One region of the Aneurinibacillus sp. UBA3580 genome, then DNA from elsewhere that is predicted to be linked to it. Evidence: riboswitches for the same ligand, from Rfam matches in the RefSeq annotation. Region 1 holds a riboswitch; each other region holds the start of a gene.
What was found. Region 1 has a riboswitch for cyclic di-AMP ahead of B2899_RS01105 (hypothetical protein). Riboswitches for the same ligand answer to the same signal wherever they lie in the genome.
Positions count from the first base shown of each region.

Region 2: another riboswitch for cyclic di-AMP. It lies ahead of B2899_RS12200 (C40 family peptidase); the one in region 1 lies ahead of B2899_RS01105 (hypothetical protein).
Region 3: another riboswitch for cyclic di-AMP. It lies ahead of B2899_RS15910 (APC family permease); the one in region 1 lies ahead of B2899_RS01105 (hypothetical protein).

Region 1 is NZ_DFMZ01000006.1:3,060-14,213, reverse strand. It holds gene B2899_RS01120 (aldehyde dehydrogenase family protein) at 290-1,780, opposite strand; gene B2899_RS01115 (DUF1444 family protein) at 1,969-2,853, opposite strand; gene B2899_RS01110 (hypothetical protein) at 2,864-4,075, opposite strand; cyclic di-AMP (ydaO/yuaA leader) riboswitch at 4,246-4,374, shown strand; gene B2899_RS01105 (hypothetical protein) at 4,377-4,730, shown strand; gene yhfH (protein YhfH) at 4,980-5,120, shown strand; T-box leader at 5,225-5,443, shown strand; gene trpS (tryptophan--tRNA ligase) at 5,487-6,470, shown strand; gene B2899_RS01090 (enoyl-CoA hydratase-related protein) at 6,725-7,522, opposite strand; gene B2899_RS01085 (DUF533 domain-containing protein) at 7,612-8,073, opposite strand; gene B2899_RS01080 (YvrJ family protein) at 8,240-8,386, opposite strand; gene B2899_RS01075 (DUF2922 domain-containing protein) at 8,397-8,612, opposite strand; gene B2899_RS01070 (DUF1659 domain-containing protein) at 8,648-8,872, opposite strand; gene B2899_RS01065 (PilZ domain-containing protein) at 9,060-9,515, shown strand; gene B2899_RS01060 (phosphatase PAP2 family protein) at 9,633-10,526, opposite strand; gene B2899_RS01055 (Rossmann-like and DUF2520 domain-containing protein) at 10,662-11,154, opposite strand, start outside.
Region 2 is NZ_DFMZ01000081.1:1,327-10,676, reverse strand. It holds gene B2899_RS12215 (PQQ-dependent sugar dehydrogenase) at 1-370, shown strand, start outside; gene nhaC (Na+/H+ antiporter NhaC) at 419-1,816, opposite strand; gene B2899_RS12205 (hypothetical protein) at 1,995-2,651, shown strand; gene B2899_RS12200 (C40 family peptidase) at 2,737-3,267, opposite strand; cyclic di-AMP (ydaO/yuaA leader) riboswitch at 3,274-3,416, opposite strand; gene B2899_RS12195 (YheC/YheD family protein) at 3,574-4,665, opposite strand; gene B2899_RS12190 (YheC/YheD family protein) at 4,790-6,082, opposite strand; gene B2899_RS12185 (YheC/YheD family protein) at 6,079-7,179, opposite strand; gene B2899_RS12180 (YheC/YheD family protein) at 7,179-8,612, opposite strand; gene B2899_RS12175 (metal-dependent hydrolase) at 8,772-9,350, shown strand, end outside.
Region 3 is NZ_DFMZ01000114.1:8,819-19,972, reverse strand. It holds gene B2899_RS15935 (hypothetical protein) at 1-95, shown strand, start outside; gene B2899_RS15930 (hypothetical protein) at 117-242, shown strand; gene B2899_RS15925 (hypothetical protein) at 313-975, shown strand; gene B2899_RS15920 (hypothetical protein) at 1,032-1,583, opposite strand; gene B2899_RS15915 (hypothetical protein) at 1,603-1,806, opposite strand; cyclic di-AMP (ydaO/yuaA leader) riboswitch at 2,190-2,344, shown strand; gene B2899_RS15910 (APC family permease) at 2,584-4,401, shown strand; gene B2899_RS15905 (methyl-accepting chemotaxis protein) at 4,967-6,652, opposite strand; gene B2899_RS15900 (hypothetical protein) at 7,126-7,404, shown strand; gene pssA (CDP-diacylglycerol--serine O-phosphatidyltransferase) at 8,119-8,607, shown strand; gene B2899_RS15890 (amino acid permease) at 8,793-10,190, shown strand; gene B2899_RS15885 (DUF3050 domain-containing protein) at 10,686-11,154, shown strand, end outside.

The DNA of each region.
Region 1 (11,154 bases):
GATATTAATAGTATTTTTGCAAATAATCTAACAATTAATTTGATTGAAAATTATTCCTGTATTATGAGAAAAACTCGCGGGCGTTGCCGCTCGTCCTTTTTCCACACAGAAGACAAGCGGCCGCACACGCCTCGCGAGTTTTTCCTCGATTACAATGGAGGGAAAGTATATGTCGCTTTAGCACTGTAAATCGACATATACTTTCCTATACCATAAAAAATCCAGGGAATGGAAACCTGGTTCACGTTTCCACTCCCTGGATTTTATTATTATGAAATTTCCTCTTCGCTTAACGAATATTCACCCAAACACTCTTCACTTCTGTGTATAATTCAAGCGCGTAGCTGCCCATCTCGCGCCCGATACCGCTCTGCTTATATCCGCCAAACGGTGAAGCAGCGTCAAATACATTATAGCAGTTCACCCAAACTGTACCGGCTTTAATACGGTCCGCCAGCTTGTGGGCATTGGCAACGTTCTGCGTCCATACGCCTGCTGCAAGCCCATACGTCGTGCGGTTCGCTCGCTCAATCAAATCGTCAATGTCCTCAAACGGCATGGCCGCCAGCACCGGACCGAAAATTTCTTCCTGGGCGATCGTCATATCATCCGATACTTCCGAGAACACCGTCGGCGTCACAAAATAACCCTGTGCAAGCGTCTCATCCTCCCGCACGGCAGAGATTATCTGTGCCCCTTCTTTTTGTCCGATATCGATATAATCGGTTACCCGATTGTACTGCTCTACCGACACAAGAGGTCCCATCTCGGTGTCCGGTAACAGGCCATTGCCCACTTTAATTTTCTCTGCATGAGATACCATATCACTTAGTACATTATCGTACACTTTTTTGTGTACATACAAGCGTGAACCCGCGCAGCATACTTGTCCCTGATTGAAGAAAATACCGCTCAACGCTCCTGGAATCGCCCGGGACATGTCCGCATCCGGAAGAATAATATTCGGCGACTTGCCGCCCAGCTCCAAGGAAATTTTCTTCAATGTTCCTGCCGCTTTCTGCATAATCAGTCGTCCTACTTCAGTCGAGCCGGTAAACGCAATCTTATCTACATCATAATGTTCGACGAGCGGCTGTCCCGCCGTTTCGCCGAATCCAGGCACGATATTGACCACGCCTTCCGGAAATCCGGCTTCCATAATAAGCTCTCCTAAGCGGAGGGCCGATAGCGGTGTCTGCTCTGCCGGCTTCAATACTACAGTGTTACCGCAGGCGAGTGCCGCGCCCAACTTCCATGCCGCCATAAGCAGCGGGAAGTTCCACGGGATAATCTGGCCGACTACGCCGACCGGCTCCCGTTTCGTATAATTGAAATAATTCGGTACGGAAACCGGAATGGTCTGTCCGTAAATCTTCGTTGCCCAGCCTGCGTAGTAACGGAAATGATCCACTGTTAGCGGGACATCCCCATTGCTCGTTTCCCGAATTGGCTTTCCGTTATCCAGCGTTTCCAATTGCGCCAATTCCTCTGCATTTTGTTCAATCAAATCGGCCAGACGATACAGCAATTGTCCGCGCTGTGACGGACTAATTTTGCTCCATGGGCCGCTAAGAGCCGCTCTCGCTGCTTTTACCGCTCTGTCAATATCCTCTGCATCGCCTTCGGCCACCTGGCACAATACTTCCTTCGTGGCCGGGTTGATCGTCGCGAACGTCTTGCCGCTCGCAGCTTCCACCCATTGACCGCCTATCAACATTTTCTTTGGCTCTTTGAGGAACTTTTCAACATTGGGATGTAACGATGGCGAAGCTAGCTGCATGAACAAATGCCTCCTTTAATTTTTAATATGCCAATCCATCACCTACTATATATGAAGGCGCTCGCAAAATAAATAGTTTTTTTAAGAAAATATAGAATATTCTTTCGATATTTTATTACAAATAACGACAATGAAAGCCGGCATTTTTCGAATAAGAAAAATGTCGGCTCTCTATCGTGCTATTTTGGTTATTGCTCCGGTGGACGCTTTTTTCTGCCTCCATGGCTCGGATATTTATGGCGGGGTTTCGGATTGCGCATCACCATGTACGGTTCAAGCTCTCCGTCCTCATACATAAACGGAATTGGGGAAATGGGAATGTTGCCCCGCATCGAGAAATCAACCGCGATTTGTGCCAGCATATATGCGCCTTTGGCATCCGCCAGATCAGCGACGATAAGTACGTCTTGATGCGGAAGCGCTACGCCCATCTTACCCTTCACTTTCTGGCGCATCCAGGAGAGTAAATTAGGATTCAGTACACGGCTGGCACTGTAACTGTCATCTGCTGCAAAGAAATAGAACACATTATCCCCCACCTGATCCTGCTTTGGTACACTGTCAAGCCGGATTAGATTGGTGACAGCAGTGTTATGCAGCTCGTCTTCCTTCATGCCTGCTTCCGCAAGCATCTCCCGCGTCACCAGCGTATAGCTCATCTGCAAATCGAGCGCGTACAATATCGCCGTTTCCGCCGTATGCTCACGCCATACAATATTCTTCTTTTCCTCTCCCCCAAGAAAAGACGGATGACGAAGCACCGGGTACAGGCGTGCCTCACTGCCACGTAGTGTATGCTTCTGCGTCGCTTCGCGGGCGGTCAGGACCACCTTTTTCACAAAGTCCTGTATCCACTGCTCCTTCTCCGACTCATGCCGCTCTACTTTAGCAAACAGAGGCGCAAGTTTTACATTCAGGCCTCCGTCCCGCTTCTTGGGGTGAAACAGCGTAACAGAGGCTCGCTGGTCGTCTCCGCTCTCTATCCGCCAATCGTCCGGAAGTGAGTTCCGCAGTGATTCTATAACCTTTTGATACGTCTCTTTTTGTAATTCGTCTCTTTTATTTTCTTCCATTGTATCTCCTTTACGTCTGAAAAAGCTTCTGTTCGAATTCTTGAATAACCTGGCTGGCATCTTCCCCTGTCCAATCCGCGAGCCGGGCAAGGGCGGTCTGGATAAATTCGATGAATTCATCCAGCTCTTCGGCGTCATATACCACTTCGTCGCCCTCCATACGGGATGTCACCACCATCGATGTAACAAACCGTGTCATCGGAACGTATTCATCATTGAGAAAATAAAACACATACGGGTACTGCTCCACCAGGCGGCTGGCCCATGCGTTAACCCCCTCATCCCCCATGACATCCTCAAGCTCACCGGAAAAACCGTAAAACGAAAACACCAGACCGCCTCTCTTCTCGCGGATGCGCTTTGGATCTGACAGGATATCATCAAAAAAAGCAGCCAGTTTTGTAATATCTTCCTTCTCCACTTCTTCGCGCGACACTTGAAGCGGCGTAATATGGGCAAACTCGTCCTCTTCCGCTTCAGGCCGGGCTTCAGGTTCCGCATTATTGAGTTCTGCGCTGTCTAATCCGTATCCATGCTCAGCAGACGACAGCGTATCCTCATCCTCTAAACGCTGTGACATCGTGTCCAGCCACCGTTCAAAGCGGATAAAATCCTCTTTCTTCAGTTCCCAGCCAATCGCTTCGGCGAACATGCCCACAACCCGGCGTGCATCCCACCCGAGCGCCTCACACGTATCATAAATCATGACCAGACGGCTCTGCACGAATGTATGCTGTTTCTCCGGCTGCACAGGTAACACATACGTCCGGTAAATTCTGGCCGTTTCTTCATCTGTCCAATCAAAAAACGCAGTGGCATCATATGTCTCCCGCTCAGCGCCCTCGATATATTTTCCGATACGCTTGCCGAAGAATTCGTCAGTCTCCGCCGCCAGATCCGGCGAAAGGCGAAGCTGCAGGCGACCCTCACCGCGCAGCCCCCGTTCAATTTGCTCCAGAATTTCTTCGATAAGGCGAAAGATTTGTTTATAGCTATGGTGCTCAATTTTATCGCGCGTAATGACATACGTGTACGGTTCGGCACGTCGTTCTTCCAACACTTTCTCTTCCACGGCAACACCTGATACGGAATCCGCCCCTTTTGCCTCTTCCGCTTCCATTGTATCTTCCATTAGCTCCATCTCTGGCCGTTCTGTCGCCTCTTCACGCTCTTCCTCGTTTTTCCGTCCCGCAAACATTCTGCGCAGGAATTGTCTTACCATGATTTAACTCCTCCTGTTGCCTTTTCCTACGTATTCGACACTCTTTTTATGTTTTCCTACCCTATTGTAAGGGTAAAATGACAGCAGGAAAAGCATCCAAAGCACGTATCTGGCGTGCGCTAAAAATCTAATTGACAATCTGCTCTCTTGTGCCTTATGATGATTCAATCATGATTCAATCGCCGAATCCGTAAGGAGCGGGGGACCCACGTAGTAGGGGTGAATCACCTCTGGTGTAGGGCATTCAACCTTATGCCCGAACCCGTCAGCTAACCTCGTAGGCAAAATAAGGAGAGGAATTATGGTTAGCTTTTTCAGGAATGTGTTAAAAAAAGAAGCCAAGCCAAAAACATTAATTGAATTACAAACAGATGCAAAGAAGTGTTTAAGCGGCTTAACAGGCAAAAAAGTGACCGTAAAGGTAGAGACAAAGCAGGAGAAAAAAGAAATTAAAGGAATTCTCAAGAAAGTGTCTGCTGAAATTATGGGCACGCAGCATCAATGCCTGCATTTCTGTCTTGACATCAATACGCAGAGTATCGGGACGCTGGAAGTAAGCTCCGTTTACGAGGACGATGACCAGGTCATTGTGCTGTGTGAGCCAGACCACGCAAAGCCAGGACACTACAACAAAATCATTACAGTTACGAAATAAGAATATTGACACCCCGCCTCTCTAAAAGGTTGGGGTGTTTATTTTTTTGTGCCTTTGCGGCAATAAACAGGTAACGGTTTAGAGCCAAGGGGCGCTCTGTTTTCATGTAAAAATATAAAATTTTTAGTATTTCAAAGAAATTCGGAGAATAACGGAGTATTTGCGATGTAGCAACTACTTTATAATATAACAGTAATTTGTAACATAATATCTGTTATATTACAATGATAAAAAAAGGAGGCGTCAACGATGATTCCAGTATCTGAGTTCTATAACAACCTTCCAAAAAAAACATGTGCCCGCTGCGGTGTTGTATTATCTGAACAAGCCGAATCGTACAAGTCCGAGTGTGAAGATTGCCATAATAAAAACGATAACTATCCCGCTTAATTTACAATTCCAGGGGAATTTATGGAAAGCTTCATAAGCATGATGTGATGTAATCACTTGAAAACCATGGTCGTTTTGTATTATCATTATTTTCAATTCAAATAGTAAAAGCAATGATGAAGATAAGTAGGCGGAACGAGGCGTCGCAGAGAGCCGGGGGCGGTGGAAGCCCGGTACGTACTCCCCGCACGAATGGACTTCTGAGCTCCCTGTTGAACGCGAATGCCAGTAGACAGAGGCGGGTTCCCTCCGTTATGCGGGAAGAAAGCGAGCCGGCAAAATGCCGGTTAATTAGGGTGGCACCACGGTCCCTCGTCCCTTGCGGATGGGGGATTTTTTTATTTTACATAAGAGGAGTGGACAGGTATGAAACAAATTTTTTCCGGCGTACAGCCGAGCGGAAGCTTTACGCTGGGCAACTATATCGGAGCAATGAAACGCTTTGTTGATTTACAGGAGGAAGGCAATTGCATTTACTCTATCGTCAACCTTCACTCGCTGACCGTACCAAAGGAAGCGAGCGAACTGCGTGATTATACGATGCAGCTTGCCGCCATGTATTTGAGCATTGGTATCGACCCGAAAAAATCGATCCTGTTTATTCAGTCCCAGGTACCCGAGCATGCCGAACTCGGCTGGCTGATGCAGTGCACCGGCTATATCGGAGAGCTGGAGCGCATGACACAGTACAAGGACAAATCTGCGGGGAAAGCGGTTGTGACGGGAGGTCTGTTAACGTATCCGGCGCTTATGGCGGCGGACATCTTGCTCTATAATACGACACATGTGCCAGTCGGCGAAGACCAGAAACAGCATCTCGAATTTACGCGGGATATGGCGGAACGCTTTAACAAAAAGTACGGCGAAACTTTTGTTATTCCTGAGCCGATGATTCAAGAATTCGGCGGCCGGATCATGTCGCTTGACGATCCGACCAAAAAAATGAGCAAAAGTAATCCAAATGCAGGCAGCTACATCGCGCTGCTGGACGAGCCGAATGTCATCACAAAGAAGATTAAGCGTGCCGTTACTGATTCGGAAGGCACTGTACGTTACGACAAGGAAAACAAACCTGCCGTCAGCAATCTGCTGACTATTTATTCGGCCTGCACCGGCGAAACTATCGAGACGATCGTACAGCGTTATGAAGGCCGCGGCTACGGCGATTTCAAAAAGGATCTCGCTGAAGTAGTAGTCGACACTCTCACGCCAATTCAGGAAAAATACAAACAGTGGATCGACAGCCCGGAATTAATTACCATCCTGAAAGACGGCGCGGAACGTGCCCGGACAATCGCTTCCGCTACCATGGATAAAGTCCGTAAAAACATGGGATTAGTCACGTTTTAAAAAGCACAACCACCATGCTTTTCAGCCGCAACCCCGACATGAAAATCGTGGGAAGGGCGGCTGACTTTTGGGGGACGAAAGGAAAGGAAAGGAAAGAGGGGAAAGAATGAGGAGAGGATTTCAATGTAGAAAAAGGTGAACGCCTTTTTCTACCCTGGCTCTCCTTTCCTCGTTCTCTCCTTCTTTCCTCACGATTTTCACAGAAAAAAGGCCTGCCTATATCGAACAATAAGCAGGCCTCTTATCTTATCCATTTATTCTCCCTTAAACTCCGGCTTACGCTTTTCGCTGAAGGCATTGAGCGCTTCGATGCGATCCTTTGTCGGGATGATGACTTCATACGCTTTCGTTTCGATTTTCAGGCCGGTCTTTAAATCAGCTTCCATGCCGTAGTTTATCGCATATTTCGCCTGCATGACAGCCAGCGGGCCGTTTTGCATAATCTCTTCCGCCAGTCCGCGGCATTTCGGAAGAAGGTCTTCACGCGTCGTCACGCCGTTTAAAATTCCCAATTTCTCCGCTGTAACAGCATCAATTCTGCGCCCAGTAAAAATAAGTTCCTTCGCTTTGCCTTTGCCAATTAAGCGCGGCAAACGCTGTGTGCCGCCAGCGCCCGGAATAATCGCCAGGCTTACTTCCGTCAGCCCCATTTTAGCCGAATCTACCGCGTAGCGGAAATCGCATGCCAAAGCCATCTCGAACCCACCGCCGAAGCAGAATCCGTTAATCGCGGCAATCGTCGGCTGCGGCAATTCTTCCACCATATCAAATACGGAACGAATCTTATGAATAAACTGGCGTACCTGCGCTTCGCTCATCGTTCGTCTTTCTTTCAAGTCTGCGCCCGTGCTAAAAGAACGATCACCCGCACCTGTAAAAATGACGGCACGAATTCCTTTATCAAAACGGATTTGGTCAAGAATGCCTTCTAACTGCGTCAGTACTTCGTAATCAAAGCAATTTAGCTCATCCGGACGATTCAGCGTCACATACGCCAGATGTCCTTCTTTCTCGAATAAAACTTTGGTCTTCGCCGCTACTTCGTTACCCATACATTCGCCTCCACTTTTTCTACAGTTTGCCACTCTCCCCTGCAGAATCAATTCGACAAATGTATGCGTTTTCCTCCTATTTAAATCACTCAGGAAGAGACTTTCTTGTTCTTGAGCGGTTGCACGGTTCTCACGATGGTTTCCCAGCGTGCTAACCAATTGATGCCTTCCATTACCCATGTTTCAATCTCTTTTATCTTACTGTCAATAAGACCGAGCGCCCTCCCAATCAAATAAACCATCGTGACTTCTTCCTGTGCAATCTCTTTGTCCAGCGTAGCCAATTTAAACATTTTGCGGACAAGCATCATTTTTTCCGGCTCACTCAAGTACGGGCTTACCTCACGCGCCAGGTCTTCCGGATTTTTCGGGTTCTCTAAATCATCATGAAACACCTGACGTTCCCGCACGGTGAAAATATCAAGATTCACCTGACGGAAAATCCGTTCCATTTCCTCATCATCTAAGTATCCGTCCGCCTGAGCCACACAGATCAACAGTCGGATTTCGTATAGTTTCGGATGGCTTGCTGCATCCGTTCCTTCTTTCATTTAACCCGTGCTCCTTTCTTGAAAACGCTTTATTGTTATCATTATAACATTTTTATTTATGATAATTGTTATGAAAATCGTAACGTTTATACAAAATTTATACACGATCATATTCAGCCGTATGAGCAAAAAGCGGTCCCGCTCATAAATACAGGACCGCTTTTTTTCACTCCTTTACGGAATGGATGGTTTGCGCAAGCTGGGCAATGGATGTCGTAAGCTGTTCGAGCCTGGCTTCAATCCGTACAAGCAGGTACAGCGTAATCGCGACCGGAAATCCCACATTTGAAATGAAGGCCACCCATTCGTTCATGCGCTTCTTCCTATGCAAACGAAACCGGCAATACGGTATGGTCGATTACGCGTGCGGCCTTTTTTCCGACAATGTTTCCCGACATCGCGGAAAAAGCTTGCTTCGCTACGAGAAGCTCCATCGTATTCGCTACTTCAATCGGATCGACCGGAAGCTTCGGGTTCGGAACCGCTATTCGCACAGTGCCGCCACCGCTTGTCGCAAATGTCATCTCCAGGGTTTTCATATCTTCTCACCTCTTTTTCTTCTTTGGACTCGTCCCTATTCTTCCGTTAGTTCGCTTACGACAACTTGCTGCACGCCCGCAAACGGCAGCGTCTGCAAACCAGCCAGGGCATTTGCGATTTCATGAATATCGTCACCGCTGACCGATGGTGCCACATTTTTGTATATCTTTTTTGCCAGCTTCACATTTCCCTTCGCATCCACGCCGTCTTGAAACAAAAGAACCATCTGCACCTCTGTTGTTCTTCCTGTTACCGCCATGCCTGTCACCTCCTCCCTTTCGGCATCTTCTGCCTTTCTACTTCATAATTCAGGCACTTTAAGCAAAAAAGGGACAATAGGCGACATAAACTTAAGAAAAATATAATAATCCAAAAGAATCATGCCTCTTACATCTTAAGACGTATAAAATAAAAGAATGGAATTCCATAAAAAGGGAAGGGAACGTATGATAGATCAAAACAAGCGACAGCATTTTAGACAAACGTTTCAAAAACCGCTCTGTGCCAATATGACCATCGTCAGAATCAAGGATAACGAAATTGATACGAGAAGCACAAAAACATGCATTCTTGATATCGGTCCCGGAGGCTTGCGATTTATGACCAATCTGAAACTTCCGGTAAACCCATACGTTGTCCTGGAATTTCAAACCCGCATTCTGGATCGCACACTCAGCTTCCATGGATATATTGTCAGAAAAGTGGAGGGAACGAACGAATTTCATGAATACGGCGTGAAATTCGTACTCGATGAGACTGAACAAATGGAACTTGCTACACTCCTAAATGCGATGGCCATCCGCCTGCGCCGTCATTCACAGACTACATCATGCCAGTTCTGCACGAAAGACGATTACAGCCAATGCCTGAGAAGCATAGAGAGTCCCCCTCCGCTCCTCTGATCCCAAAAATAACTCCGAGGATCTTTTTTCCTCTTCCCTTTCCTTCTTCCTTCATGATTTTCACAAAAAAAGAGGGCTGCCGCCCCCTTTCGTTCACTTACCTTTATACTCACCTTATTAACGATTGATTCGCTGTATAGCTTCTCTTTCGGCTGTACGTACAGGAAGAGAACACGGCAGCACATGACGCGCTTCCCGTTCGGCATCTCTAGCCGCAAGCTGTGCGATGATCATGGGGGCACATGCATTCGCCAGACGGTAAAGCGCCCAGCCAAGCATAAGCCCGCCGGCTACATCCAATACCCAGTGAATGCGCAAATATAGCGTGGTGAAAATGATCAGCACGCTGTATATTCCCCAAAATACCGCAAACCGCTTATTTTCTCTCATGGCCAATAGCATGCAGGCAAACGCCACCGATGTATGAAGACTCGGAAAACAATTCTTGACCGAGTACGGCACATGTCCCCAATTATACCCAATGGTTGACCACACTTCATGTACGTTAAAAAACAAATAAAACGGAAGCGCGACAATGGCATGCACCAGCCAGTTGACAAACAGGAGGCGAACGAGCGTTTCGCGATTTGCCGTTACATAAGCGTATACTGCATAGACAAGATACACAGCGATGAAACCAATCACGTACACATCATACAGGGGATCGGCCGGGGTAAGTTCCCGGAACCAAAAGAAAGAACCGTCATTGTAAGGAATAGAAGCCATAAACGCATTGGCGTCCATATAAAACGGCTGCTTCTCCGCCCAGGCATGCAGTGCATCATTCGCCTGGAAAATCGATGTCGAAATAATCCCCATGACAACAATACTCAACAATACAAACGTATTTGTAAACCACTCTTGGCGTCTCGTTCTTCGAATGCGCTCAATGTCTTTGTCTTGTACAGTCAACGGCAATAGCAGCAGGATAATGAATAGGCTATTAAAACCGATTTCATATGAAACAAGCAACGCAATGAACAGGGTACATAGAAAACGTCGAACCATCATCTGTGTCACCTTTTTATACAACTTTGACTTAATATATCGATATCCTTCTTTATTTATATCACAAAAGAATGTCAACATAGTAAGTATGGCTTATATAGCTATCTACCGCGCACCCGCACAAACAAAACTGGTACATTATTCGAACAGGTCGTTCAGTCGTTCGATCGCCCGTTCATCCTTTAGCTGTTCGCGTGCGGCTGTTGCAAGCGTAATTTTCCCCAGCGTCTTGTAAAAAGGAACTAAGTTCGGGGCCGTCTCCATCAGCGCTTTCAAATGCGTCTCCACGGTGCCTGTGTCTCCTCTGACCACCGGGCCGGTTAGCGCCTGTGCCGCCCCCTTCTCAATTACATTTTGTACCGTAGTTTCAATCAGCGGAAAAAGTGCAGACAACGCCTTCCTCTCTTCTATTCCGGTGGTCTTCATCAATTCGACCGCATACCCAATGACGCCCGTCAGAGCGTTAGAAGCAATGCTTGCTGCTGCATGATAAAGCGGCTTCTGGCATGCAGCAAGCGTAAAATGTGCCTGGCCTATTCTGTCCAGCCAATCGCCCAACTGTTTTACAGCTCTTGCATCTCCCTCTATACTGAACATTGCCCGCTCCATCGCTCTGCATCCGGATGTTCCT
Region 2 (9,350 bases), on a different contig from region 1:
GGGCGCCAATTATGGATGGCCGGTTATTGAAGGAGATAAAACAGAAGAAGGCAAGAAGCGCCCTCTGCTACACAGCGGCGAGCAGACCTGGGCCCCCTCGGGAATCGTGTTTATACAACAGGGGCGATGGAAAGGACAATTGCTTGCGGCCAACCTGCGGGGCGAACAAATCTGGAAGGCCGAGCTGGATGGGGAGAATCCGATTAAAGTAGTCTCGCTGAACAGCCTGTTTCCCGGAGAATTTGGCCGGATTCGTGATATTGCAGAAAGTCCGGACGGCTCACTGTATTTTATGACGAATAACCGGGATGGACGAGGCAAGGAACGTTCCGGGGATGATAAGATTATCCGCTTGAAACCTCGTCTCTAAATTCTAATCTTTGTACTGCTTGCTTCATAAAATAAAGAGGAGCTGTGATTAGCTCCTCTTTTCTGTTTCATACGGAACGCCGATGCCGGTAAATCCGAGCAGTATGGTCAGTACGGGACACAGCAGGCAGAAAAACGCGAAAGGCAGATAGTCGATGGTCGAGACGCCCAGCACACCGGTAAGAAATACGCCGCACACGCTCCATGGAACGAGTGGATTGACGACCGTTCCGGCGTCTTCGAGTACACGTGACATATTTTTTCGCGCCAGCCCCAGTTTCTCATATTGTTTTATAAATGCGTTACCGCTCAAAATGATGGACAGATACTGTTCACCGAGCAGCATGTTTATGCCGATGGACGAGAAAGCGGTGGAGGCGATCAGTCGTCCTCTTGTCTCGATAAAGCCGTGGATTAGCTCCATAAGTCGATTGATAATTCCCAGCCGGTACAGCAGCCCGCCCATGCTGAGAGCCAGGAAAATTAGTGAAACAGAGAACATCATGCTTTGCATGCCGCCACGTGTCAGCAGTGCATCGACGGCTTTTATTCCGGTCTTAGAGACAAAACCATCCTGGATGATGCCGGCCATCCGGCCTGCCGTCATGCCCGGCTGCAGCCAGAATGCGAGCACGATACCGGAGAGAATACCTGCCATCAGTGTCGGAATGGCCGGAACACGGCGTATCGCAAGCAAAAAAACCAGGATAGGCGGAATTAAAGCCAGCGGATGGATTGCCGTGTGCTCTATCAGCGCTTTGCGCAAGCTTTCTACCTGTGCCGCCGAATCGGGTGCCGCGCTTCCGACGCCGAGATACAGGAAAAGCACAAATGAGATCAGGAGCGCAGGGACGGTAGTCCAGAGCATATGACGAATATGCGTAAACAAATCAACGCGGGCCATTGTTGGGGCGAGATTTGTTGTATCGGATAACGGTGACATTTTATCGCCGAAGAATGCTCCAGAGACGACTGCACCCGCTGTCAGGGCCGGGTTGATTCCCATGGCTTCTCCCATGCCCATGAGTGCGACGCCGATGGTAGCTGCTGTGGTGAGCGAGCTGCCGATACAGGTTCCGACAACGACGGAGAGTAAGAGCGCTGCGGCAAGAAAATAATTTGCGGACAGGAGATGAAAGCCATATACCATCATTGTCGGCACGGTACCGCTGGCCATCCAGACCCCGATGAGTGCACCGATAAGCAGAAAGATAAAAATCGGTACTAAACCGGGACGCACGCCTTCTATAATTCCCTGCTCGATTGTTGTCCAGGGGATTTTCTTGAAGAAGGCGACAAGAATTAACAGAAACAGACACAAAAGGATAGGAACGTGCGGTGGAGCTTTCAGCCCGATCATGATTGAGCCGATGATGCCAAGCAATAGCACGGTTAGCAGCACCGCCTGGCCTTTTGTAAAATGATGAGTAGTCGTTTCTTCCCGCACGGTAGATTCCCCCCCTTATATAATTTATTACTTAAACGCTTGTTTGCTTTTAAGTGATAAAGTGACTTTTTAAGAATACAAGATTAATAGTTTGTTTGTAAAGTATTATTTTCAAAGAGTAGGGAAAAGGATACGATATAATTAAAGAAAGAAAAAACGAAAAAATGAGGATAAGAAGATGAAATATGGAACAATAAAATGGGACGCTAAAAGCAATCAGTTGCTGTCGACGGTATGCCGGAACTGTCCGGACCCGCACTTTCAGCGGCGATCGGAGGAGTTGCCGCATATTGGATGCTGTGCGTATGAACCGGTGTTTACTTTATTTGAGATATATAAAATGATAGCAGCGGGTGAGACGGACTTTTTCATGGAACAGCTGTACCGTAACCCGCGCAATACCATATATGAATACGAAATTGTAGCGGGAGCATTCATTCATCCGCTGTTCTATAGCCGAGGGCCAGGAGAGTCAGAATCTCCGGCGGAACGGTACGAGCGGCTGCGACAGTCACCGCATACGGCTTATCAGGCGGTGGATGAACGATTGGCGTATGCGGTGTGCCAATTTTTTGTCGACGGCAAGGGATGCGGTCTGAATCCGCATTTCAAAACGAGCATTTGCCGCTCGTTCATTTGTGACGCAGTTGAAGAAAGGTTATCAGAAGAAGAACGCAAACAGCTGTCCGCAAGGCAGCGGATGATCCGGGACGAGGCCGAACCGTTTCACCGCAAATACAGGGCGATATTTCAAGAGAAAGGCTGGACACTGGGGGATAATATTGAAGAAATTATGGTTTACTTGCAAGAGTTGAATCAACAGAAGGCGGAGTGAAATTTCCACTCCGCCTTTGTTTGGATCGAATACAATTTCCCTCTTGCGTTTATACTTAGGAGAGAAACGGGGATTGAATCAAATATTACTTGATTACACGTCTGGCCGTTACATAATATTTTTGGTGCCAGGAACTGTTCAGGTTGCTGATGGTCACATCGTATTTCGTGTTTGCCATGTGCAGCACTTTGCCGTTGCCGATGTACATGCTTACGTGGGTAATGTCCCATTTGTTTTTCTTTGTGCTATAGAAAATTAAGTCGCCTTTTTGCAGCTTGCTCTTCGGTACATAGCTACCCAGTTTTACCTGACGATCATCGTCGCGTGTATGAATGTCAATACCATTTTTCTTGAAAATATAGTATATAAATTGTGAGCAATCCATGTATTTTCCGGGAACATAATTGTGGCTGTACTGCGCCTTGCCGCCCATCAGGCTTTTGCCGGTACGGATGATATTGTCAATGACACGGTTTTCATTTGCCACATTTACCGTTGTGCCGAATTTTGCGGATACCATAGCTGCTTCAGCTTGTCCCGGACCAGCCGCCAGGCCGCCGAGCAGCATACTGCCTGCTAATAATCCTGTAGTAAGAGCTTTGAAACCTTTTTTCATGTAACTTCTCCCTCTCTCTTTAGCCGACGAGGTTAGCTGACGGGTTCGGTCGAAAGGCGCCCGACCGCGCATAAAAGCGCGATTTCACCCCATTTGCTTGGTTCCCCCGTTCCAGATTCTGTATTATCTGGATTAGGCGTTTGTTGTTGTTATTTTTTATTCTCTATAAACGGTAACGTAAATGAGAGAGAAGGGCATTAGCAGATAGATGGCATCATTTCCTTTATTTTCATTTCTAGGTGGAATGACACATAGCCCCTGTTCGCCAAAAAAGCGAACAGGGGCTATGTGTCTGTGATTATGGATTTAGAAATTTGTTGTAAGAAGCCGGTGAGCAGCGACACGAATAGGCATTTCGATCGATGTTTGATAAACATCAAGTTGACCGGCCAGGCGAAACAGTTCCCGGTTTGGCTTGGTATTGACCTCGATAATCCAGACTCGGCCTTTTGTATCAATGCCAATATCAATGCCAAATTCTATGAAATTGCCGAACTTTGATTCGATATGCCGGGGCAGAAGAAGACTGACCCGCCTAATCTCGTCCAGAATGCGCGAAACTTCCTTTACAGAAAAGCGATAACCGAGCAATTCTTCAAGTCCGATAGCACGCCCGCCACTTTGCAGGTTAGAGGTAACGAATTGCTGAGGGGATTGTTTGCCCACCATGCCCGTTATCATCCATTCATCCTGCTCATTTTTTTGAACGAGCACCCGGCTATCGCATATGCTGTTGGGCAGCAAGGAGAGTGCAAGACCCTGCTGCAGAATGAATGTGCGTCCTTGCCGCTGGCACCACGTTAGTAAAAACCGCTCGGTAGCAGGGCACGTTCGCATGATATTACGGATAATGTTATTCTGTCGATCGCGGCCGACCATCTCAAATATATTTCCATTATGACGAATGCGCAGGATGCCTTTGCCTCCTGAACCGTTTACCGGCTTTACGTAGAGAATAGGGTGCTTTCGAATCATGCGCTGCAGTGCACCACGCTGCATTAATACGGTGTCCGGCAGGTAGGGGGCAATGTGTTGGTCCTGGCTTAGAAATCGGTGAGCGTTCCATTTATGAGCAAAACGGTTGTTTAAATAGGTTAGACGGCTTGCGCTGCGATATGCCGCATATTTTTTGAATACCTCAGGCAACATATTGCTGAAACGGTCGTATACGATATGCGGCAGGTGCGTTTTTTTTCTTCTCCATACTTTGGTTTTTATATCATACACGAAGCCGTATACAATTCCCTTGTTTTCATCGATGTCAGCGGGGGAGTAGACGATGAGTCCACAGTTATGCGTTTCAGCGGTGAGAGCAAGGCGCGTGAGGTATGTTTTACCTGCTATGAAATTCCCGTTACGATATGTCAACACTCCGACAAGTGGACGCTGTATGTTCATATTATCTCACTCTTTTCTTTAGTCTCCTCCTCCAACCCGGAACATAGATTTTCCGGGAGCATCTCGTATACAGGCAAACGTAAGGGAGAAACTTTATGAATGGGAATGTCGGGTCTCTCCCGTATCAATAAAAGTTTGCCTGATGCTGGGCGTATTCTACGATGCGCCGCAATGATAATTTACGAATATGCGGTTCGTCAAACTTGCCCGGTTTAGCGTTTGCTTCGATAAACCAGATGCGTGTGGTTTTATCGATGCCAATGTCCATCGATACTTCACCGAGTGCAGGCCATTCTTTTTCAAGCGAGCGAGCGATGCGCAGCGCCATATGATGAATCGATATGAGTATGTTTTCCGGTGAATAGTGCGGAAATGCGGCTGTAAGGACTTCTTCAGGCGATTGTACCGATCCGCCGCGCGGTACATGGGTTGTAATTTTGCCGGATCCCGCCAACCGGATCCCCATACCGGTTACATCCCATTCGCCGCGGCCGTTTTTTTGCGCCAGCAGACGGACATCGAACAGTTTGTTGTTGAATGTGGCCAGGTCGATACCCTGCTGTATAATGTATGGCTGTTTGATTCGGGATGAGAGATACATCCAGACTTCTTCCTTTGTAGAAAATGGTTTGCTTACCGTTTTTTTTCGTTCCTGGTATTGTATCAGATAGCCGCCTGTAGGCTTTCGCTGTACGCGGTAAATGCCTTGACCTGCCATACCGTTTACCGGTTTGACATATACGAACGGATAAGAAGACAGCATCTCATAAAGTATATTTTTCGAAGAAAGCGGTACGGTACACGGCAAATAGGGCAGGACGCCCGAGTCGCGCTGTAGAGCGGCATATAGCTGCTGTTTATTGAAGAAATGAGGATTGTATAGTGTGAGGTTGCGCATGTTCGAAAGTTGTGCCAGCGCAATCTTTACATGCTTTTGCTCTTCCGATGCACGGTTAGGGATGCGGTTATAGAGAACGTGCGGCAGCGGCAGCCTTTCTTTTATCCATTTCTTTCCATGTCGATGGTACAGATAGCCCTGTACGGTACGCGTTTTCCAGTTGATATTTTCTATCGGGACGACGTATACGAGTGCGCCTATCCTCCGGCCTGCTTCGATAATATCAATAAAGTTGCTTTGAACTCCGCGAAACAGTCCGCCTCCTGCCACAGTAAGAATGCCGACGAGAGGTCCTATCGTAAAATGGTTCTGGTGAGAACGAATGCGTACTTTTGCTTTGATGGAATACAGATTGGGCCGTTTGCGTGTTACAAGCATCGTTTTTTCCCAGGAACCGAACCGCAGGCGAACTTTCTTTCGGGAAAGAAGTGGATGCGGCGTTTTGCTCGCGGAGAGGTGAAGGCGCCATGTTCGGTGTAAGGGGTGAATGGACACCCATCCTGTCGCGAGCGTACTCATGAAGTCACCGACTTTGAGCGATTTTGCCAGAGATAATACGCGTAGCGCAGCGGATTAAGTCGTACATCCCGAAAATGTTTCCCTTCTTCAATCTGACGGAAGGAAGCGCGCCCGGGTTTGGAGTTTACTTCAATCAACCATACCTGACCCCAGCGGTCGACTCCAATATCGATACCCAATTCGACCAGGCGCCCATGCCTTCCTTCGAGGAACGGAGGCAGTTCTTTGACGATAAAATCAATTTCCTGATTAATCTTTACCATTTGCTCTTCGCTAAAGTATTTACGAAGGAAAGATTCATACGAGTACGCCTTGCCTCCCCCGCATAAGTTAGACGTGAGGCCATTTTTAACACCGGCGCGTACGGCGCGGCCTGTTTCTCCCCATTCGCCTTTGCCGGTTTTCTGCACAAGTACGCGGATGTCGAATGGAATACCGTCTGGAGTCGAGAGTTGAAGATACGGTTGGGCGATCATTTTCACCTTGAATTGATTGCGTAGCCATAATAGCAGTGCTGTCCGGCTGGGAAACGTGCGGTGAAAAATTTTATTTTTAAAGTTCCGACCATCGACACGGTGGACATTGTTTTTAGATATAACTCTCATTACACCGATACCGAGCGAGTTGCGCATTGGTTTTACGACAACCGCTTCATAATTGTTGAGCAGATCTTTAATTACCTGCATGGATGTAATGAGTTCAGTGGCGGGCATGTGGGCGGCGATGCCGGGATGCTGGATAAGATGGTTGTGGTTCTTAAGCTTGTCGCCCAGCACATGTCCAAGAAACGTAATGGAAGGATTTGCTTTCAATCCTTTGATTTGCGCTTCGTATTTTTTACGGTTGGACAGACGGTCGTAGATTAGTGTCGGGAAAGGCAAGCGAATTTTTACCCATTTTTTCTGAGGGGTATATCGGTATGCCATGACCGTTTTTGTCGTGAAATTGATGTTTGTAGGTAAAATGACGTATACCGGCAGCCCGATTTTTCTTCCTGCCTGGGTCAAGAATGCAAAGAACGTTTTGTCGGGAAAAGGTTGATATTTAGTACTTGGGGTGGCTAGAATGCCCAAATAACCCGAAGGGTTTTTTTTCATTATGATGACCTCCTTCTTGGACGTCGCTTGGCTTGCGGCGTTTTTTTGGGAGCGGACGGAATAAAGCCGCTCCGGTAAAAACAGTAGTCAACCAGTCGAATGACAGAAGGTCGCGACCCTTTGCCGGCATTCGCCAGGGCATTGTTTGTTTTGGAAGGCTTGGAGTTGATTTCAAGCAGCCATACTTTGCCGCTTTTCTCAACACCTAAATCGATGCCGAGTTCCGCATAATGGCCTTCCACACATTTCTCGAATAGTCGGGCGATGAGTAGTGCATGCTTCCGGATGGAAGCGGCAACCATATTGCGTGTCATCGGAGGAAACCCGGCCGCCGTCAGCGCCCCGCCCAGCGGAAGCATGGTCCCGCCGCGCGCCACGTTGGAGACGATACTTTTGCTTGTGGGTGCGCTTCGTCCCACCACGGATGTGATGCTCCACTCGCCGTATCGGTTTTTTTGCACAAGCGCGCGAAAATCCACAATACCTCCCCGCATTTTGATAAGATGTAATCCCTGCTGCATTAAATATTGCTGCTTACCTATGCGAGAGCGCAGCATCTGGTGCAGCGTCCCCAGTGTACGGTATCGCCGTATGACCGTTCCGTTCAATGAAGCATATTGGCATACATAACCGCCATTGGTGCGGGCGAGACGGATGATGCCACGCCCGAGGCTGCCGCTGGACGGCTTCAGGTAGATGTACGGGTGTTTCTGCAGCATAGCTGAAAGTGATGCAACTCCTGTGTACAGCTCGGTATACGGAGAGAAGGAGGCGTTTTCCGGCAGACGGGACATCCGCTCGTAAATGTGCCATTTATCGAGGAATTGTTCGTTAAAGAATAGTACGCCTTTATTTTTCAATATGGCGATTTTCTCCTTTGTCTCTTCTTTTTCTTCAATCCGGCGCGATCCGATGCGATTATAAACACACTTCGGCAGCGGAAATCTTCGTTTAATCCAATGATTGTTGTGATACGTCCACCCATCCGCCGTATTGTTTTCCTGCGAGATTTGATCTAATGTGAAAATAAAACCGAGTCCTCCCCGCAGGCGACAGGTCTGCGATACCTCACGACAGAAATCGGTAATTCCCCCGAACATTCCTTCTTCTGTAGGCGCCATCCGGTAGATTAGCACGCCGACAAGCGGTCCGACGATAAGCTCTCGGGTTTCCGCATGAAAATAAAAGCCGTATGCCATCTCTTCTTCGAGCAGATGAAGTCTTCGTGCGAGAGATTCCCGGATTCGTACAGGAGCAGCGGTGGTGACCGTTTCAAAAGCAACCTTTACTGTTTGTAATCCGTACGTCAGGTTAAGCGAATTTTTGCCGGAAATCCCATGTTTTTTGACAAAGGAGGTCGGGAGCTGTAAATCGATCGCGGTGGGAAGAGACTGATCGGGTATAGGTTGAATCCGCGTATAATGCTGCGGCATGGATCGCTCCCCCTTTCTTACATGCGTGTATCATCCCTTTATCTTATGAGCGAATGAACAGGAGCGTGAGTATTCCATCCATTTGTTTACTGTAGAAGAGGCTGGTACAATAAAAGGAGGAACTTTAGTGAAGCAAAGAAAAGAATGGAGGGTGAAAGTATGAAAATTACATATCATGGACATTCTTGTATACAGGTTTCACATCAAGGCAAATCGGTGATTATTGATCCGTTTCTGACGGGAAACGCTCTGGCAAAAGCAAAGCCGGAAGAAATTGAAGTTCAGTATGTACTGCTGACGCATGCACATGGGGACCATATCAGTGACGCACTTACCATTGCTAAGCGGAATAATGCTACGGTCGTTGCTACGCATGAGCTGGCTACATATATGGGCTGGCAGGGAGTTAAGGTCCATGGCATGAATCTGGGTGGCGCGTACGAATTTGATTTTGGTACTGTGAAGATGACACAGGCTTTTCATAGCTCTGCGATTGTGCTTGATGATGAGCAGAAGATTATCTATGGCGGCATGCCGGGCGGCTTCCTTGTGACAATGGGAGGCAAGACGCTTTATCATCTTGGCGATACCAGCCTGTTCAGCGATTTGAAAATGATTGGAGAGCGCAATACGATTGATATCGCATTTGTGCCAATTGGTGATAACTTCACCATGGGACCGGAAGATGCATTGCAGGCGTCCGAATGGGTTGGTGCAAAACTCACTGTACCTGTGCAC
Region 3 (11,154 bases), on a different contig from region 1:
TATCCATCCGAACTCCCGCCAATCGCTCACTTACTCTTGACGATACTGTCACAAATGACACGGAGCTTGAAATTCACTTTCATGATATGATATAAGCAGATCATAAGAGGAAGTGAATGGATGTGTTCGAGTTTTTCTATCGCAGACGCAACAACCAGCCTATGTATTATTTCATGATCGGAGCGCTGGTTACAGGTATTGTAATGATGGGTTTAGGGTTCTGGTATATGGTAAGATTGTAGAAATCCCCTGTTGCATGTGAAACAGGGGTATTTCTCTGTGTGGAATTTATACAATAATGAGGGATGAGAAATGAATATTATTCTCTGGGGTTTTGCAACCGTTTTATCCGGCTATTTCGCCTATAGTATTCTGCGTCAATGGCTCGCCAAACGAAAACCCAGCCATCTGGCATGGTTTATCGGCTTCTTCTTTTATTTCTTTAGCGCGTTGGGCAGTACACTGTCATACCTTATCGGCTGGGAATCTACAATGTACCGTATCTGGTATGTAGCGGCAGCGTCTCTTGTGGCATTTCTCGGCGCAGGCCAGCTGTATTTTACGGTAAAGCCAAAGTTGGCGCATACTTTTCTTCTGCTGATGGGCGTGCTTACTATCAGTATGTTTGTCAAAGTGTTTAATTCTTCTCTTCACCTTGAGCAGTTGGCACTGCACGGCGAAGAGATTGGCGGAACCGCGCTGCCGCGCGAAGTGCGTCTGTATTCGCCACTGCTGACCATTCCGGGTAGTTTTGCACTTATCATCGGTTCTTTTTATACATTTTTCCGCCGTCATTCCAAGGCCGGTCTCTGGATCGGCGTCGGCTCGCTGATCATCGCCATGGGTGGCACATTGACCCGATTCGGCTTGACAGACATCCTGCCGATTGCCAACAGCATCGGCATTACACTGATTTTCTATGGTTATTCACTCGCAGCTAAACCAAAGACAGCACTGCTGCAGCAGCAAGCATAGTAACACTCCCCATCAAAAAAAGTCCTTCACCGCATTCTGCGCATGAAGGGCTTTCGTTATCTGCTCAATTCGTCGTTCGCCAATCGGCGCAGCGAAAGAACGGTATGCTCTACAATATTGAACAGGTCGTCGATATTATCTTCGTTGATTTTCCGGCCAAAATCAAGCGTCACCGTATTACGGTACACGATAGGGCTTCCTTCGGAAAAAGCTTGATAAACAAAGGATAACTCCTGGGTAATGCGTGGACGGTAGGACCAGATTGTATCAAGGATTTCTTTTATTTCTACGCAGCGGGCCATGTCATCCATGTTCATAGCGAACACGACGCGAAGCGTACAGCCGAATTTTCTCTCCACCGTCTCCGGAATTTCAAGAATTTCACCCGCCAGATCGGCCGTACCGGCTGAAAGCACAAGCCGGGTGGTAATCGCTGCTCCTTCCTCCTGTCTGCGGTCCCGAAACCCGATTGCGTATTCACGGGACATTGCCGCTAACTCTACGCGATCGCTGCGCGATGTAACCAGGATGTCTCCGGCAAAATCCAAATCATATACCGCGCTTTCCAGCGCTACTTTAATGTTTTCGAAGATAGTCGGATCGAACACAAAAGTCTCTCCTATCGGCTTACTTCTGCTTGCTCAGCTTTTTCATCCTGCGCCGTTCTTCGTCCTCTAACGCATTTTTGGCGGCGATAGCATCATAATCAACTTTCAGGTTACCGCGCGCCGTTTGCACGATGGCCGTAATAATTCCGCCGAAGAAGACGATCAGAATAATGACACCGGTAATGAATAACATAATCATTCCGGGACTAGAAAACATAACCAAAAGTAACCTCTCCTTTTCTAAGATTCATTTTTATTATTATAACCTATTTTCTATCTTACTTAGAGTGTTTTTCACTCCCAAGCAAAAACCCGGCACTCAGCCGGGTCGCTTTTTTTAACTTACTCTCATTTCTTTACTCTGTTCTCATAAGACCAGTGACCAATTTATGAAGTGTTTCGAAATAATGTTTTTGGGAAAATATATAAAAGGCAGATTAAAAACGAGAAAAGTAAGAAAGAAACTAGTTAACAAGAGATAAATGAAGAAAAGTAAGACATACTATACATTTTTATATGTTAAGATTATTTTTTGATTGTAATGGTTCTTTACAACTGCATTTCTTGAGGAGTAATATTAATTTCATCAAATTAACAACCCAACAAATTCCGAAATCGCTGAGTCCCTTTCATAAGGGAACGGGGGAACCAATCGTGGTTTATCAAAGAAGCCGCATGGGGTGAATCTCGAATGATCGAGTAGGGTGACTCTTACATCCGAATCCGTCAGCTAACCTCGTAAGCGTATCAAGAGAGGCAACCCATATCGTGTGTATGACATAGTTTATTTGACTATGCCCAAAAGCCGCGAGAGAGTTCCTTCTCGTTAGGCTTTTTTTGTTGCCTTTTTTTGATGTATCTAAAGTAAAAACAGAAAACGAAGTAAAGAGAAGGAGGGTTCACAAACATTGAAACCGCGATAAACACATTGTAAACTATGTGTTTTTTGAATTTTTTTCGTAAATCAGGGAAAACTACCTAAAATGTCCTGGAGGGAATTATGGTAACGAGATTAAAACGATTTTTAATCGGGAGACCGATGAAATCAGATGAGCTCGGAGAAGAAAAATTAAATAAATTAAAAGCACTCGCTGTACTTTCTTCGGATGCTTTATCTTCTGTGGCATACGGAACAGAACAAATTCTTCTCGTATTAATCGCCATGGGTACAGTAGCATTATGGTATTCCATCCCTATTTCATTTGGTGTTCTTGCTCTTTTAACGATCCTCATTTTGTCTTATCGCCAAACGATCTATACGTATACAACAGGCGGTGGGGCGTATATTGTGGCAAAAGACAATTTAGGAACCTACACAGGGCTGGTTGCTGGGGGTTCTTTGCTGGTGGATTATATCTTAACCGTGGCGGTAAGCACCTCAGCTTCTACTGATGCTATTACATCAGCTTTTCCAGTTCTGCATGAGCATCGTGTCATGATTGCGCTCTTGATGATTTTAACGTTAACGATTTTAAATTTACGTGGAATTACAGAATCTGCAACGATTTTAATGTATCCCGTTTATCTGTTTGTTGTCGCTATTCTTCTCCTGATTATCGGCGGTGCGTATCAATGGGTGACAGGCAATGTCCATGCTCAGACTCCCACTTATGGAGCTGCCGTTCCAGGCATTACGTTATTCCTATTATTAAGAGCATTTAGTTCAGGTTGTTCAGCATTGACAGGGGTAGAAGCGGTATCCAATGCGATTCCTAATTTTAAAGAACCAGCTCCCAGAAATGCTGCAATGACGCTTATTATGATGGGAATTATCCTTGGCGTCATGTTCATGGGCATTAGCCTTCTAGCGTATGCATATGGCATCGCTCCTGCCGCAGAAGAAACGGTCGTATCTCAAATTGCATCAGCCGTATTTGGACGGGGAATTATGTATTACTTTATTCAGGCTGTAACAGCACTCATTTTGTTTTTGGCTGCCAATACTGCTTTTGCTGCCTTCCCTTTGCTTGCGTTTATGTTAGCGAAAGATCGTTTCTTACCCAATATGTTTATGGTTCGAGGAGACCGGCTTGGGTTTTCAAATGGCATCATTTTCTTGGGTATTCTTTCAGCACTCTTGGTTATTGCTTTTGGAGGGGAAACTGAAAATCTAATCCCATTATATGCTCTTGGTGTATTTATCCCTTTTACGTTGTCACAAGCAGGAATGATGAAGCGGTGGATTACGAAAAAACCACCAGGATGGTTTCCCCCTTTTCTTATTAATACTCTCGGAATGCTGACGACCCTTACCATTTGCCTTATTTTCTTGATTACAAAATTCTCACATGTATGGACGATTTTCTTGTTCTTACCCGCTGTTATTTTTATATTCCTGAAAATTAACCAGCATTATCGGGATTTGGCTGACGAACTGCGTCTTGACATCGCAACAGACAAGCCTCGACCAAAAGGGAGTGTTATTGTTATTCCTGTTGCTGGTATTACACAGGTTGTTCGAAATACCATTAGCTATGCTCAATCACTGTCAGATGATATCATAGCCGTTTATGTTGGTTTTGATGAAGAGTCCATTAAAAAAATGGAGAAAAAATGGGAAGAGTGGAATCCAGGTGTACGCCTGATTGTTCTGCGTTCTCATTACCGTAGTATTGTAAGACCTTTATTTAAGTTTATTGACACGGTGGAGTGGAAAAAGGCAGAGACGGACCACGTGACAGTTATGATCCCACAGTTTATTACAAAGCGTTGGTGGCATAATTTGCTGCACAACCAAACAAGCCTATTGTTACGTGCCTATTTATTTGCACGACAAGATGTAAAAATTGCTACGGTACCCTATCGTTTAAAAAAATAAAATTGAACACCTTAAAAATTTCATCTTAACCAAAAAACTGTCCTACTAATTACAGGGCAGTTTTTCTTTATTTAAAGTGTCACGTTCTATAATAAATTTATAATCTCAATAAAAAGGTCAGTTTTCTTATTTAGCTAATGGGAATCAATAGCTAAATAAAACAATAATACTTACGAAAAGAGCTTAGAAATAAAATGGCCCGGCATACGCCGGGTTACTTCCTATCTGGTTTCCAATTGAAATGATAATCTGGCTCCGGTTCTTTCACCAGGAGCTTTCTTTCTTCCACTCGAACATTTAGCAGGCCGCTATGTATGTGTATGCTTCTCACCAGATCGTCCGGAAGTATGATTCTGCCGTTCCCATCGACTTTAGATATGTACACTTTCTTTTCTCTGTGCATCTCTTTCACCTTCCTTTTTATTCCATGTTATAACATAAGGAATATAAAGGAAAATGTTTTTGTACATTAATGCGCATCCGATAATATTCCTTATGCAAAAAAGCAGTTCCTTTAGAAGACTTAGAACTGCTTTTTTAGTGTAGCTATATTTACTGTAGGGGATTAAACCTTAAACTTGGTCACTTCATTTTGTAATTCCTGGGCAAGCTTACTTAGAGAATCTGCAGAAGCTGTAATTTCCTCCATCGATGCCAGCTGTTCTTCAGAGGCTGCAGCGACTGCCTGTGTGTTCATTGATATATCTGTCGAAATACGTGTAATCTGGTCTATAGAGGCTGTCAACTGTTCTGTACTTGCGGATATTTCTTCTGTTGCTGCTGATACTTCTTGTACCTGATTAGTAACCTGCTGAATGGAATCCAAAATGTGATGGAAAGCCTCTCCTGCCTGATGTACGATTGCAGATCCAGACTTGACTTCTTCTGTTCCTTTTTCCATTACACTTACAGCATGTCTCGTGTTTTCTTGTATGTTCTGAATTAAGACTGCAATTTGTTCGGAAGATTGTTTGGATTGTTCTGCAAGCTTTCTTACTTCATCTGCAACAACAGCAAATCCTTTTCCGTTTTCACCTGCCCGTGCAGCTTCAATTGCAGCATTAAGCGCCAGGAGATTTGTTTGATTTGCAATGTCACTAATAACCTCAATAATTTTTCCAATCTGCTTTGAGTTTTCTCCTAAATCTTTAATTACAGCGGCAGCTTCCTGCACGGAAAGATTTATGCTTTCCATTTGTCGTATCGTTTTAACTATAACCTCATTTCCTTGTTCGGCCTCATGCAGCACCTCTGTGGATGATTCTAAAACTGTGGAAGCTGATTCAGCAATACGTTGCAATCCAGCTGCACTTTCTTCCATCGCCTTTCTATTCTCTTCCATACTTTTCATCTGGGCATCTGTGGCGCCAGAAATTTCTTGAATAGACGTAGCTACTTGATTGGCTGCCTCAGCAGACTGTTCAGAACCTGCATACAATTCCTCGGAAGAAGCAGCTACCTGTTCGGAACTTATACTCACTTTACGAATTAACTCCCGCAAATTTTGCTTCATGTGATTAAACGAACGTGCCATTTCCCCAATTTCGTCTCTGTTTTTTATATGAATATCAGAGATGGAAAGATCGCCTTCTGCAATTTGTTTCGCTGCTTCTGCTACTGCTATAACGGGTTTAGATATAATGCGGCTGATATAAAAAGCAATAAGCATTCCGATTACTAACGTAACAATCGAAATCATTAATACAACGCTTTTAACATTTGAGACTTTAGCAGACGTTTCCTGGCTCCCTTTATGCAATGAATCCTGCTGGTATTTTTCTAGCTGTTGCGCTTTTTCAGCGAATTTTACTCCTATAGGCGTTCCCTTTTCCTTCATAAGCGCAATGTAGCCTTCTACATTACCTTGTTTTTTGTACGCAGCCATTTGCTTAGCTACTTCTTCGTACTCAATATGAAGTTGATTTAACTGTTGCAAAAGAGTTTGAGCTTCTTTCGACTTTGTAATCTGCTGCATTTGGTTTAATAATTCCAAGAATTTACTTTTGCTTTCCTCATAACTTTTGAAATCCGAATCATCACCCGAAACTAAATATCCCCGAACCGCTTTAGCTTCTTGTGCTGACAAATACTTCAACTCTTTAGTAATATTAAGTTTTTTGACTCGGTCATCAATTAAGTCAGAGTATGTATTGTTTACGGACGAAATTTGGTAACTGCCAATTGCCGCTATCATCGCTAAAAGCAAAAGAACAGCAAAAAAACCAGAAAACAATTTCTTGCTTATGCTCATTTCTTCCTCTCCTCCATGCATGAATATGTATCCATTTTACACTCTTCCAATAAATAAGAGTACCTATTTAAGTAGTCATAAATACCTTGTTTAATGAATTTAAGAAGTCCGGAATCATTGTCCGGGCACATTCTATATCCAAAACGTTACTTTTGGTTATGCCAGGACTTGAGAACATCACTCCCACTTCCAGCAGCTTTTCTTCTCTAAAAAGCAAATTCGCACTCGCCTTATTTCTTTTCGTACCATCACAATTTTTATACTATTTTTAAAACCTTTTTTATCTTTTCACGTATAAGAATTGTAATGAAGAATACTTATAGCATAAGAAGTTTTAAAATACAACAATAGGCACTCATGGCCTCTTCCCTGCTCATTCTCTGGATGAGCGCCATTGCATCCGCATTCTCCGCACTGATTTCTACGGTGTATATTTATTTACGCTATCTCATATAAAAAAGGAGGACACTTATATGGTTACCTACCGCTATAAAACCGACCTTTTGATCATCGAGGAAAAAGCCAACAACAACGACAAAGAATTTATTTTCAAAGTCAAAGACGTGGATACTATCGTACCTGCTCTGCGTAAGGTACGCATGTTTTTCGACAGCGACAAAATATACACCGATGTAATTTTCTATTCGCATCCCAACCATGAATATCAAGTCATTGTCCGTCAAAATTACTACATCGACTTTTTGCTTGTTTTATTCAAGAACAAGATTATTCAATGTATCGAATGGAAATAGAGATTCACTTCGATGGGTCAGAGATACGCTTTGGCCCGATTTTTTACGTCCAAAAAAGGTGCAGATAACCAAAAACAACGGAGCGGGCTTTCCTGCTCCGTTCGTCTATCGCAATCTCATTGTTTCTTGGCTGCTTCTTCTTTTCTGTGAAAATCGTGAGGAAAGAAGGAGAGAAAGAGGAAATAAGATCCGGGGAAGAAAAAGGCGTTCACCTTTCCCCTCATTTTCATGTTGGGGTTGCGGCTGAAAAGCATGGTGGTTTTCTGTATCAAAATATAATAATCCCGCTTATTATATTAGGAGAAAGACTATTCTGTCACTTCTACACCTCATGCTTTAGTGTTAAAACCAAGAAACAACATAAATGTAGTACAAATTTTCAAATAAGTATGCTATAATAAGAAAGTATTACTTTATAGGAGGAGGACAAAGTATGAGGATGTATGTTTGCCTATCCTGCCTGCAGGTCAAGCGGGGAGACTCACATCGTGTAGATATGAACATTTGTGAGACTTGCTCCTCAGACTTCTTATCGGTTAACAAGGACCCCCAGCTTCTCGCCAGTCCCCCTTCCCTCTATGTTATGGATGAAACGTTGTCACAGTCAGAGTGTCGCAATAAAACCGAAAGCCCATCAGCGTTTTGCTGATGGGTTATTTTTATTTGCCATTTCCTATGATACAATGCAAATAAAGAATGCTTCTGAGGTGAAGAATGAGTTCGATTCGAAGATCTATTCCCAATAGCTTTACACTTGGAAATCTCGTATGTGGAATTTTTTCGCTTACGTTTTCCATGAATGAATATTATAAAATGGCCGCCCTGCTCATTTTGCTCGCTGCGCTCTGCGATGTGTTTGATGGTAAACTTGCGCGCATACTGCGGGTCGATAGCCCGATGGGCGTCGAACTGGATTCCCTGGCCGATATTGTCAGCTTCGGTGTCGCACCTGCCATCTTGATTCACACAATGCATACACCTTCCCCGCTGTTGACAATTGCGTTTATCGCATTTCCGATCGCCGGCGCCTGGCGTCTGGGCCGTTTCAATATTCAACCGACAGTGGGCTATTATATAGGCGTACCGATTACGATGGCTGGACTTATCCTGGCCGTGTTAGCGCTATTCTCTTTTTCCAGCCCTCTGCTTATGCTTGTTCTGGCGATTCTGATGGTTAGTCCAGTTCGCATTCCAAAACTATAGCATGACTCAGGCTCCTGATTCCGGGAGCTTTTTTATTTTTCCAATTCATTTATTTACAAAATAATCAGAATAGATGAACTTCGTTTAAAAAGCTGTTAAATTAAGAAAATATAATTTATAATTTTTCGATGTAAGCGTTTCCTTTTTTGAAAATAATATATAGATAAATAATCTGGGGAGGTCTTATGAAAAAACAGCACGCAACAGAGCTTCATCGTGGTCTCGAAGAACGTCATATCACGCTCATGTCGCTGGGTGCGGCAATTGGGGTGGGCCTGTTCCTGGGCTCTACTTCTGCAATCAAAATGGCAGGTCCGGCCATTCTGCTTGCCTATGCATTGGCTGGCGCCGCTATGTTCATTATCATGCGCGCGCTCGGAGAAATGGCGATTCAAAACCCGGTCGCAGGCTCTTTTAGTCGCTATGCACGCGATTACTTAGGGCCGATGGCCGGCTACCTGACAGGCTGGAACTACTGGTTTCTTTGGATTATCACCTGCATGGCTGAAATTACGGCAGTCGGCGTCTATATGCAGTTCTGGTTCCCGGACAGCCCGCAATGGCTCTGGGCACTGGCCGCGCTTATCATCATGGGTGCCGTTAACCTCATTGCCGTTAAAGTTTACGGAGAGCTGGAATTCTGGTTTGCTCTTATCAAAATCGTTACCATTATTTTGATGATTGTCGTCGGACTTGGTATGATTATTTTTGGTTTCAGCAACGGCGGTGTCCCTGTAGGCATCAGTAACCTATGGTCGCATGGAGGGTTCATGCCGAACGGCTTTACCGGTATCCTGATGTCGATGCAGATGGTTCTATTTGCATTCCTCGGCATCGAAATGATCGGGGTTACCGCCGGTGAAGTCAAAAATCCGGAGAAATCATTGGCCAAAGCAATCGATACGGTATTATGGCGTATTCTCATCTTCTATGTGGGCGCGCTGTTCGTGATTCTTTCTATCTATCCATGGAATGGACTGGAAGGCAAAGGCAGCCCGTTCGTAATGACGTTTGACAGGCTGGGCATTCCGTATGCCGCAGGTATTATCAACTTTGTTGTACTGACCGCTGCGCTGTCTTCTTGCAACAGCGGTATCTTCAGCACCGGTCGCATGCTGTTTAATCTGGCGCAGCAAAAAGAAGCACCGCAATCTTTCAAAAAAATCAGCAAGTCGGGTGTGCCGAATGTGGCGATTCTCGCATCCGCCGGCGCGCTGCTCATCGGAGTTTTGCTAAACTATATCGTACCGGCCAAAGTGTTCCAATGGGTGACCAGCATCGGTACGTTCGGCGCCATCTGGACCTGGGCCGTCATCCTGCTGGCACAAATTCGCTATCGGAAAAGCCTGAAAGCGGAACAGGTGCACAATTTGAAGTATAAGATGCCAATGTTTCCGTTCAGTTCCTATATAACGCTTGCGTTTCTGATAGGTGTAGTGGGAGTGATGGCGTACTTTCCGGAGACCCGTATCGCCCTTATCGTCGGCCCGGCCTGGTATCTGATTCTTGTTATTTTCTACTTCGCCAAAGGATTGCATAAGCGTCCGCATGGCGAAGCAGCTCAAACAGAAAATACGCCATAAAGCATGGAACCGTCTTATCAACGGTAATCTGCTGTCCCGCCTGCCACCGGATAAGGCGGGACTTTTTGTTATCAAGCGTCTGCCTGTGCAGTATCTATGAACAGCCGTTTCATTTCCTCAATTTCAGATTAACTGCCATCTGTATTTCTCTCATAATCCCTTACCTAAATTGCGTAAAAACAGGGCAACATACATCTGTTTCTTCTTGCCATCCGCTCAGCGCTTCATGTGTTTTTAGACTATGAATCATTCAGGTTAAAACTATTTTTAAAAAGATGTTTCCGTAAAGTTTGTTTCTTGAGCCATTAGTATTTTATAATGATTAACATTAAGAATGTATATTTCTCCTTTACCTTCATCCAGAATATAACAATAAAAAACCATTTGAAATATAGGATTAATACAAGGGAAATATTGGATATTTTATAAGTAGTATGTAAAGGTACATTTAGGATAATGTAGTTATTAAAGAATAAGAATACAGGAGATTATTTCATGACAGGGATACATAAATTAGAAATTATTCGTGATGGGCTTCTTTCCCATCCTATGTATAAAGAAATGAATACACCTGATCGAGTTAGGGTGTTAATGAAACATCATGTGTTTGCGGTCTGGGATTTCATGAGTTTATTAAAAAGACTTCAACAATCTGTAACTTCGATTGAGGTCCCCTGGCTTCCCTATGCAATACCTTCCTATACTCGGTTTATTAACGAGATTGTTCTTGCAGAAGAATCTGATGAAGATGGAAGAGGGGGATATGCGAGTCATTTTCAACTTTATCTTGAAGCTATGGAGGAGTCTGGGGCCGACGCAGCTCCTATCAATGCTTTTCTAAATGCGATAAAAAATGGTGTCGATTATAAAAAAGCATTAGAGCAGGATATAATCCCTTCTACTGTGGCAAAGTTTGTTACCTTTAATTTAAACTTATCCTTAAAAGGACAAGTTCATGAAGTGG